DNA from 3 places in the Roseovarius sp. CAU 1744 genome. Region 1 is predicted to be linked to each of the others. Evidence: riboswitches for the same ligand, from Rfam matches in the RefSeq annotation. Region 1 holds a riboswitch; each other region holds the start of a gene.
What was found. A riboswitch is a leader RNA that binds a small molecule or an ion and turns the genes downstream of it on or off. The one in region 1 is predicted to bind cobalamin.
Positions count from the first base shown of each region.

Region 2: another riboswitch for cobalamin. It lies ahead of AAFO92_RS17295 (hypothetical protein); the one in region 1 lies ahead of AAFO92_RS20020 (energy-coupling factor ABC transporter permease).
Region 3: another riboswitch for cobalamin. It lies ahead of AAFO92_RS00115 (CbtB domain-containing protein); the one in region 1 lies ahead of AAFO92_RS20020 (energy-coupling factor ABC transporter permease).

Region 1 covers NZ_JBDOQV010000011.1:58,411-61,676, forward strand. Annotated here, with positions in the region: gene AAFO92_RS20010 (cobyrinate a,c-diamide synthase) at 1-995, shown strand, start outside; gene cobA (uroporphyrinogen-III C-methyltransferase) at 992-1,717, shown strand; cobalamin riboswitch at 1,736-1,949, shown strand; gene AAFO92_RS20020 (energy-coupling factor ABC transporter permease) at 2,022-2,699, shown strand; gene cobF (precorrin-6A synthase (deacetylating)) at 2,763-3,266, shown strand, end outside.
Region 2 covers NZ_JBDOQV010000008.1:200,864-204,129, reverse strand. Annotated here, with positions in the region: gene AAFO92_RS17310 (peptidoglycan-binding domain-containing protein) at 1-451, shown strand, start outside; gene AAFO92_RS17305 (cupin domain-containing protein) at 538-936, opposite strand; gene AAFO92_RS17300 (DUF1127 domain-containing protein) at 1,314-1,535, shown strand; gene AAFO92_RS17295 (hypothetical protein) at 1,761-2,024, opposite strand; cobalamin riboswitch at 2,130-2,318, opposite strand; gene AAFO92_RS17290 (FAD-dependent oxidoreductase) at 2,808-3,266, opposite strand, start outside.
Region 3 covers NZ_JBDOQV010000001.1:15,927-19,192, reverse strand. Annotated here, with positions in the region: gene AAFO92_RS00125 (hypothetical protein) at 1-410, opposite strand, end outside; gene AAFO92_RS00120 (CbtA family protein) at 477-1,175, opposite strand; gene AAFO92_RS00115 (CbtB domain-containing protein) at 1,180-1,350, opposite strand; cobalamin riboswitch at 1,384-1,600, opposite strand; gene AAFO92_RS00110 (DUF1636 family protein) at 1,746-2,078, opposite strand; gene AAFO92_RS00105 (DUF3489 domain-containing protein) at 2,608-2,826, shown strand; gene AAFO92_RS00100 (DUF2924 domain-containing protein) at 2,826-3,242, shown strand; gene AAFO92_RS00095 (recombinase family protein) at 3,197-3,266, shown strand, end outside.

The DNA.
Region 1 (3,266 bases):
CCAGCGCTGATATCTCTGCGATGACTGGCTGGCCCGTGGTGCTGATCCTCGATGTCTCGGGGCAGGCGCAATCAGCGGCCGCCACCGCGCTTGGCTTTGCCTCAATGCGGCCAGACGTGCCGCTTGCCGGGGTCGTGCTGAACCGCGTCGCCAGCCCACGGCACGAAACCCTGCTGCGGGCGGGAATGGAACAGGTCGGCGTGCCGGTGCTGGGCGCCCTGCCCCGGCGCGGCGCCGTCGAACTGCCCGAACGGCACCTGGGCCTTATCCAGGCCGAGGAACAGCCCCATCTGCAGGCGCTCTTGGACGAGGCCGGCGCGTTCATCGCCGAGAACCTTGATCTTGACGCGCTGCTGGCGGCAGCAGGTGACACGCGGCTGACCAGCGGCGACAGGCATATCGCGCAGCCACCGGGACAGCGCATCGCCCTGGCGCGCGACGCGGCGTTTTCCTTCGTCTATCCGCACCTGCTGGACAGCTGGCGTGCCGAAGGGGCCGAGATCGTGACGTTTTCACCGCTTGCGGACGAGGCGCCGGACGCGCAGGCCGATATCTGCTGGCTGCCCGGCGGGTATCCCGAACTGCACGCCGGCAAACTGGCGGCTGCCGGGAATTTCCGCACCTCGCTTCAGGCCTTTGCCGAAACCCGGCCGGTCCATGGCGAATGTGGTGGCTACATGGCGATGGGGGCGGGACTGGTCGACAAGGACGGCACGCGGCACCAGATGGCAGGCCTATTGGGGCTCGAGACATCCTACGAGAAACGCAAGATGCACCTGGGCTATCGGCAGGCGACGCTGCTGTCACCCATGCTGGGCAATGATACCGGCACCCGTCTGCGTGGTCATGAGTTTCACTATTCGACCATTCTGGCGCAACCCGATACGCCGCTGGCGCAAGTCGCGGATTCAAACGGTGTCGAAGTGCCTGAAACCGGGTCGCGGCGCGGTAACGCCACCGGTACGTTCTTTCACATGATCACGGGCGCGACATGAGCGGGTTCGTCTCTTTCGTCTCGTCCGGTCCGGGTGACCCGGAACTGCTGACCGTCAAGGCGGTCAGGCGGCTGGAGACGGCGGACGTGATCCTGTTCGATGACCTGTCATCGGGCCCGATCCTGTCCCATGCGCGCGAGGATGCGGATTTCATCGGGGTCGGCAAACGTGCCGGGCGCGCCTCGCCCAAGCAGGAACATGTCAGCCGCCTGCTGGTGGATCACGCCAGTACCGGCCTGAAGGTCGTGCGTCTGAAATCCGGTGATGCCGGCGTGTTCGGGCGGCTGGAGGAGGAGATCACCGCCCTGCGCGCGGCCGGCATTCCGTTCGAGATCGTCCCCGGTGTCACCGCCGCCTCTGCCGCCGCCGCGGCCGCGGCGATCCCGCTGACCCGGCGCGTCACCGCGCGGCGGCTGCAATTCGTGACCGGCCATGACGTGACCGGGCAGCTGCCGGAAAATCTCAACATGGCCGCCCTGGCCGACCCCGAAGCGACAACCGTCGTCTACATGGGGCGCCGGACCTTTGCCGCGATGGCGCGGCTTCTGATCGCGCATGGCCTGCCTGCGGACACGCCCGCCCTTTTGGCCGAGGCCGTATCGACGCCTGCACAAAGCCTGAGCCGGCACACGATTGCCGGCCTGTCGGAATCTCTGTCTGAGATGTCGGGAACCACCCCGGCGCTGATTTTATATGGCCCGCTGGCCCAACAGGAGGATTGACAGGGCCGCCCCCCATGTGACACGCAGATTACAGACGGTTCCCCAAGGGATGCCAAGCATCCGGGGTAAAAGGGAACACGGTGCGGTGTAGCCATCAGGCGCCAATTCCGTGACTGCCCCCGCAACTGTGAGCGGCGAGCGACCCGCACTGCCACTGGGCCTATGGCCCGGGAAGGCGCGGCAAGCACCGACCCGCTAAGTCAGGAGACCTGCCGTCACCCCGGGCATCCTGCCCATCAACAGCCCCGATCGGGGCTATAACAAGTTTCAACACCGTCGGGGTAGACGGCTAGGAGATCGAAACATGCATATTGAACCCGGTATCGTTGTCGGCGCCAAGATGGCGCTGTCTTATGCCACCGCCGCTGGTGCGGCCACAGTTGGCGCCAAGCTGGCATGGGACGCCATGCGCGAAAACGGCGCGTTGTCCTTCGCGGGACGCGTCGTGATTGCCACTGTCCTGACCTTCGTGTTCTTCGAGGTGCTGCCGCACTATCCGGTCGGCGTCAGCGAGGTGCACTTCATCCTCGGCTCGACCCTCTTCCTGCTCTTGGGTGCTGCACCGGCAGCCTTCGGTCTGGCCCTGGGCCTGCTGGCGCAGGGGCTGCTTTTCGCGCCGTTCGACCTGCCGCAGTATTTCATCAACGTAACCACGCTGCTGGTGCCGCTCTATGGTGTTCGGATGCTGGCCAAGCGCATCATCGCACCGGGAACCGCCTATGTTGACCTGAAATATGGCCAGGCTCTGGCACTGTCGACCGCCTATCAGGGTGGTGTTGTCGCCTGGGTTGCGTTCTGGGCGCTCTACGGTCAGGGCTTTGGCGCAGAAACGCTGGCGGCCGTGACCACTTTCGGCGCCGCCTACATGTTGGTCATCATCATCGAACCGCTGGCCGATCTGGCCGTGCTGGCCGCCGCCAAGTCGGCCCGTGACCTGACCAAGGGACCGCTCTTCAACCAGCGCCTGCACGGCGCGGGTTAAGAGACCTTCAACCCTGACGCGGCTCCGTTTGTTCGGGGCCGCGTTTTTCTTTGCGAGGTTGACATGATCGCGCTTTCCCTGATCGGTATTGGCACCGGAAACCCACAGCATCTGACGCTTCAGGCGATCGAGGCGCTGAATGCCTGTGACCTGATCCTGATCCCGCGGAAAGGGAAAAAGAAAGACGACCTGGCAGAGGCGCGACGGCAGATCTGCGCACAGGTGTTGCGCGCGGACGGCCCGGAAATCCGCGAATTCGACCTGCCCGTGCGCGACGCCGCAAACCCGGACTATCGCCGCGGCGTCGATGACTGGCATGATGCGATTGCCGACAAGTGGGCCGCGGAAATCAGTGCGGGGCTGCCTGATGGCGGGCGCGTCGGGTTTCTGGTCTGGGGTGACCCGTCGCTCTATGACAGCACAATTCGCATCGCAGATCGCCTCAAGGCGAAGGCCGACTTATCCCTAGAGGTCACGCCGGGCATCACCTCGGTCCAGGCGCTGACCGCCAGCCATGCGATCACCCTGAACGAAATCGGTGCGCCGGTATTGATAACCACCGGCCGC
Region 2 (3,266 bases), on a different contig from region 1:
GACCGGCCCCGAACCTGAATTGCAGGAGACCACGGCAACCGCGCCGCCCGGCGCGGCACCCGGCACCTGCTGGGGCAAGGACGTATCGCCTGCGGTCGTGGAGACGGTCACCGAACAGGTTCTCGTCCAACCAGCCGAGCGGCGCAGCGACGGCAGCATCGCCCAACCGGCCGTCTACAGAACCGAATCCCGACAGGCGATCGTTCGTGAACGCCGGGAAACCTGGTTCGAGACCCCCTGCGCCGATCAGCTGACCCCGGAATTCATCGCCACGTTGCAGCGGGCGCTCGGAGCGCGCGACCTGTATCGCGGCGCAATCACCGGCCAGATGGACGCCCGAACCCGGGCCGCCATCCGCGCCTATCAGGCGCGTCAGGGGCTGGATAGCGCGGTGTTGTCGATAACCGCCGCCCGTACACTGGGTCTGATCGCGATCGAAAGGCCCAGATAGCCGGCACCCACCCGCAATCCGCCAAACCAGCCACAGAGCGCATGGCGTCGCTACGCGACCACCGATCGCAGGCTTAGCGCCTCGCGCTATCTTGCCAGGTATTGCGTGTCGCTGACCTTTTCCAGCCACGTAACCACAGAGCCATCCTGCGCCTCCTGCATCGCCAGATGGGTCATCGGCTGATCGGCCGCGGCGCCGTGCCAGTGTTTCTCACCCGGCGCGAACCAGACGGTGTCGCCAGGGCGGATCTCGCGAATCGGGCCGCCCCAGCTCTGCGCCCATCCGAGCCCCGACAGAACATGCAAAGTCTGCCCCAGGGGATGGGTGTGCCAGGCGGTGCGCGCAGCGGGCTGGAATGTGACGATCACTGCGCGCAACCGGGCGGGCTCTGGTGCGGAATGCACCGGTTCAATCCGTACCTGACCGGTGAAATAATCGTGCCCCCCGTCTGAAGGTGCGCGTGTTCCGGCTTCGAAAATATCCATGGCAGAACTTTCTGGTCAACGTGTTCTGCGCCCCAGCTTATTCGACGGGCCGAACGCGGGCAATCACCGGGCGAGGAGTTGCTGCGAAGTGCTGCGCGACGTGTTTCGTCGGTCATGTCGCGACGCGGGCGATATTTTCTGACGTAACGTCCGTTTCCATGGATAGCCATTTTTCACAACCAACGCTGAAGCACCTGTTAACCATAAATCTTCATTATTTCATTAGGTTAACGATATTTCTGCCATGCACATGCTGCATAGCAGCATTGCTGCGCCAGGGGTTGTGCATCCGCAGCATCGGCGTATCTAGGCCTCAACGAAACGGCGCTCGTAATTGACCAGCGCAGAATGATGATGATGACGCAAGGAGCCTGACAATGGCATTTGCAACTGAAAAACACGGCGCCACGAGCGCACTGCAGATCGAGATCAGCGCTGCTGTTTACGCGTTGATGACCCGTATCGCGGATTACCGTGCCTATCGGCGCACTGTCGCCGAACTGTCCAAGCTGGGCAACAATGAACTGGCCGATCTGGGCCTGTCCCGCTCGGGCATTATCGCCGCGGCCAGCGAAGCGGTCTACGGCACACGCGCCTGAGCGCAAAGAGATCGGATGCCCCTCTCCTCCCCCTTATCGGGCATCTGACCAGCGGCAGCGGCACCACCTCCCCTCGAGGTGCCGCTGCCGACAAAAATCCGGGCCACTGGCCCAAACGGAATTGCGGATGGTCCTTTTCTCCTCCTCCCTGGGGCCATACGCAGATCGAAACGGCGGTGCCTTCTCCTCCCTGGGCGCCGCCGTTTTAATTTTTCCGATGCAATGTCAGTGCAACAGGCGTGTGCGCCGCCGGGGGCGTGGCGTCAGGGGTTGCGTCGCCTCTTGGAGAAAGCTCACGAAGGCGCGCGCGGCGTCACTGCTGGCGTTCTGCACGGCACGGCTGCCCAACGCGGCGCGTGCCGCCTGCGGAGTCCCGCCGTCACGGGCACAAAATGCCCATTCCAAGAACCCCAGACGCGCGGCCTGAAGCGCGTCCGCGCCGGTTGCGTCGATGACTTCGAGCCCATCGAGGATACGGGAAATGCTCATCTTTATCTTCTCCCCGGCCGCACCCCGGGCCGGATGGGGCAGAGAGAGACCGGGATGATTGCAGGCACGCCAGGCGCCGCGGCAACCGTCCCCACCGCCCCCCGCGGTTTGACGTTTGTCCAAGGCTGGTTTCCGGGCTTGGCGGGGTTGCGGATGCGGCACCTTCCCAGACCTTCAAGGCCCAGTGGCTGTTGCAGCATCCCCCATCCTTACCGTTGCGGGGGCAGCGCCGGAATCACACCGGCTTCCCAATTCTCCGCCCTGACCGACGGCACCTTGGACCCTGATTGTGGCCGGGAACATGCAACGAGACAAGAGGTTTTTGGCCACGGCAAAATTTTCTGCCTAAAGAAGTATCAGCCGTCTCAAATTCCATGCATTCCAGCCGCCGCACGCCGTTTGTTTTGCAGTTGCAGCAAGTTTGCCTTGCGGTCACGCTGCATTGCGGCATTCTGGGGTCACCAAAGGTCAAAAGCGATACCTCCTCCCATCGTGATCGGCCCGAGGTTTCGGCGGTTCGCGACATCTCCTCCCGTTGCGCATCGCCCAATATGAAAAGTCCAACAGGTCGTGGCCGGGTCGTGTCTTGCCCGGCCACATCTGTTTATTCCCAACACGTTACGCCAGGTAATTGACCCGTCATTGATTCGCAGAGCGTGGATGACCCTCACGGCGGCCACGCCGTCTTGCGGGCGCCTCCCGATCAGCCGATGCCGGCGTCAGCGGCGGGCGGGCGAGCTCAGACGGCCCCGCCCCGATCTTGATCGCGGATATCCGAAAATCCTAGCCGTCGATGCGGATGACTTCGTTCTTCGGATCGTAGGGGCTGTCACAGGTGACAACCGCATCCCACAGCCTGTCCTGCATCTTGACCTGCAGCTTGGTGCCCTCGACCGCCAGATCGGGGGTGACATAGCCCATGCCGATGGATTTGCCGAAATGCACCGAGTAGCCGCCCGAGGTCAGGCGCCCCACGCGGGTGCCTTCGGGGGTATACAGCGCCTCACGGCCCCACGGGTCGGCATCGTCCGGCCCGTCGATCAGCAGCGTGCAGCATTTCGCGCGCACGCCTGTTTCGACCAGCTTGTCCTTGCCGTGGAAATCCTTGTCGAGATCGACGAAACGCGGCAGGTCAGCCTCGAGCGGGGTCGCGTCACGGCCCAGCTCGGTGCCAAAGGCGCGATAGGATTTCTCCTGACGCAGCCAGTTCTGGGCGCGGGCACCGACCAGCTTCATGCCGTG
Region 3 (3,266 bases), on a different contig from region 1:
ACTTTTACCTCAACATCGCCTTCCGGCAGCGATGGAAGGTGTATCCAATTGGCATAAAGGCGCCCCAGCTTTTCGCCGTTGATATAGACATGCGCGTGACCTTCTCCGCGCATGTCTGCAGAGGAGGCGTTTTCCGGTGCAAAGCGAAAGTTATGCGGCGTTACACGCAGGTTCCAGCCCGTCATCGGATCCTTAATCATCTGGATCGCCACACTGGGGGTATCGCTGTCGGCTGGCAGGTTAGTGGCAGCGGAGTGCTTATGGGCTGCCATCTCTGTAGTGCCGTCATGTTGCGCCGGGTCAGTGTGGTCATGGCCGTCAAAGGTGGTACCGCTGCCGGCGGCGATCACAAAGCCGCCGCCACCACCAAAGATCAGTCCGATGGCAAAGAGGGCGAGAGAACGGGACATCTTGTCCTCCTTGAAAATTGAAAGCCCCCACCGGTGCGGCCGGCGGGGGCGCAATTGAACAAGAGATCAGGCCGCAGCAGCCGCGCGTTTGCCTTCCACCTGCCAGAAGTAGCCGGCAAAACTGCCCAGCAGTACCCAGGCGGCCATGCCGATGCCAAAGGCCCGGGCCGCAAATAGCGCCCCGATCTCGGTTGGAACCGGACCGGCGAAGCTGTCGGGCTCAGGTGCACCGATGATATGTGGTGCCAATAACAGTCCTGCGGCGGCCAGATAGCTCATCAGATTGCCGCCAAAGGCAATCAGCCACATGGCCACGCCTGCCGTAGCGACAGTGAACGTCCACCATATTTGGCGTGTAGCGACATCGGCTGCGGCCACGCCGGGCACTTCCGGAGCCAGCGACAAACCAGGTGCAAAGTGAAATGCGACAAAGCCAGCCAAACCCCACAGCAGGCCTGTGCGGCCGTTGATCTCATGCCCCCGGCGCTCGGCCATCGACATCAGTGCCACCAGGACCAGAGCATAGCCGGTGTAAGTCAACATCGTGAAGATGATGCTCAGGCCGTCGCGCATCGGCTCAGCGAACATGCCGGGCAAATCGGGGTGCGCGGTCACGGGATCAGCGCCAAAATGCACCAATTCGCCGCCCTCATAAAGTTCGGCGTGGAGAAGTACGGGCTGCACGAAATTCAGCTGCAGCAGGGCGGCAATCAGCCCCGCTGCAGCACCAGCGAACAGCGCGCTGGTCAGAATACGACTGAACATGGCCTTAGTGGCAGGGGAAGCCAGTTGCGTGGCGCACATCGTGAGCAGCGTCATGCAGGCCAGAAGCCTGAACATGGCCGGTCACTGTGATAATACCGAGACCCAGTATAAGGGCAAACACTGCCGGCAGCATATTTGAGCGTACAGCGGATGCCTTAATCGCTTTTGTTGTCATTTTAGTTCTCCTTGCCGTCACACCCGACGGCGCAAATTGCGTTTATTACACGGCCGGTCTCCTGACTCGCGGGTCGCTGCGGTCTTCCCCCTTCCCGGCGCCCTTACGCCAGTGGTATTGGAAGGTCGCTCGCCGCTCACAGTCGCGGGGGCGGTTGAGGCTTCGGTGCCGCGATTTGGTCCACCGTCCTCATTCCCGTTTCAGTTCCAGTGCTTAGGCACTTTTGAACACCGTATTGGTTATTCCTGTCTCAAAAGGCAATGGCTGGTCAAGTACGAAACCGCCGTACAAGAGTTCAGCAGCGCCATGTTCAATGGAATTTTGTCGCTGCCTTTAGAATTCGACAAACTAAACTCTATCGCTGGAGCTTCTCCCGGTGTGTCGCGGGCGGGTTACTACAAATCTGCCGGAATGCGGGCAATGGCCTTGAATCGCAGCTTTCCCAATGGCCGTACATCGGCAAAGTTGCCGTCTGGGCTGTCTCGATACATACGGATGAACGTCAAGATGTTTGGCAGATCTAGAGCAGAAATCTCACCGAATAGATATGCGGTCTTGCCGTCCTGTCGTACAGCCAACGTCTGTGGACGCAGGCAACCGGACATGCAGTCCACCTGCTGCAATCTTGCCTTCACCTCCGACGTCTCCAGCATTGAGGCGACTTGATCAAACAGTGCGGGGTCAGCGTCGCGGCAGGTTCTGCATAAAGTAACTGTTGGTTGGGGCATGCGCCGGGCAGATCCTTGATTGAACGATCCTCTTTGAGATTCAATATCCGCTGGTCACTTACTAGCTTGACTTCGAAACTCGATTCATTTTGACGCGATGCATTGGGAAAAGTCCATATGTGGGCGATCAGCATGTTCGCCAGAGCAAGTTCCCTTAGCCGTCGCGAATGCTCGCTGTGTCCTGCGACCCTAGCCTAGCCTTAAAATCTTTGTCGTGTCCGGGATGGATGGCAAGTGTCTCCGCTGCCGCGCAGCGTCATGAACCGAGCGAACGCAGCGACTTTCGTGCTGCGCGCGCTCGCAGCGTAAAATCCCGATTGCCGAGTTGGGCTCTCACCGGACCTTTGCTGCAGCAGTCGACAATATCTGCTTAATATCGTTTCCGCACATTTGGACTGGACTTCCTTTGCACCGCGAGCATGTGTGGGATGGACGGTTAGGAGGGGTCCTTCTGTAACTTTGCCCGGTTTCCCGGGCCTGTCTCAGTAGAAGACTGCGGGTTGTTCGCAGTTGCAAACTGGAGATAGAAATGACCAACAAGAACCCTCAAACCAAACGCACACAGCTCCTGAAACTCGTGAGCCGCAAATCCGGCGTTTCCATCAGTACGATCCAAAATAAATTCAACTGGCAGCCACGCACGGTTCGCGCAGAGATCTCACGGCTGCGTAAACAAGGATTGGTTTTGACCTGCGTGCCCTCACCAAATGGGCCAGTGTATCGGGCACAAACAACTGAGCGCGCCTGATGTCGGCACTGTTGGATGCCAGTGTCCAGGACATCGAAACCTGGGAACACACTAAGTGCTTGACAGCCTGGATTGCCCTGACAGGCGCCACGCCAGCTTCGCGTCTGTCATCGCGGTTTTTGCGCAAAGCCCTGAGCTTTGAATTGCAGTGCAAGAAGTTGGGTGGGCATTCCGGGGCGATCCGGCGACAATTGCGAGCGGGAACAAAGTCAACGCTAGTGCCCACCCAGGCACTCACACACGGCACGCAGCTCGTTCGACAATGGAACGGGCGGAGCTACCGGGTCCAAGTCATCGCAGATGGCTTTGAGATGGATGGTCAGCGCTATTCCTCTCTCAGCGCCATTGCCAAACGTATCACGGGCGCCGAATGGAGCGGGCCGCGGTTCTTTGGCCTGAACAAGCGTTCGGCATGAAGCGGATACGTTGCGCCATCTATA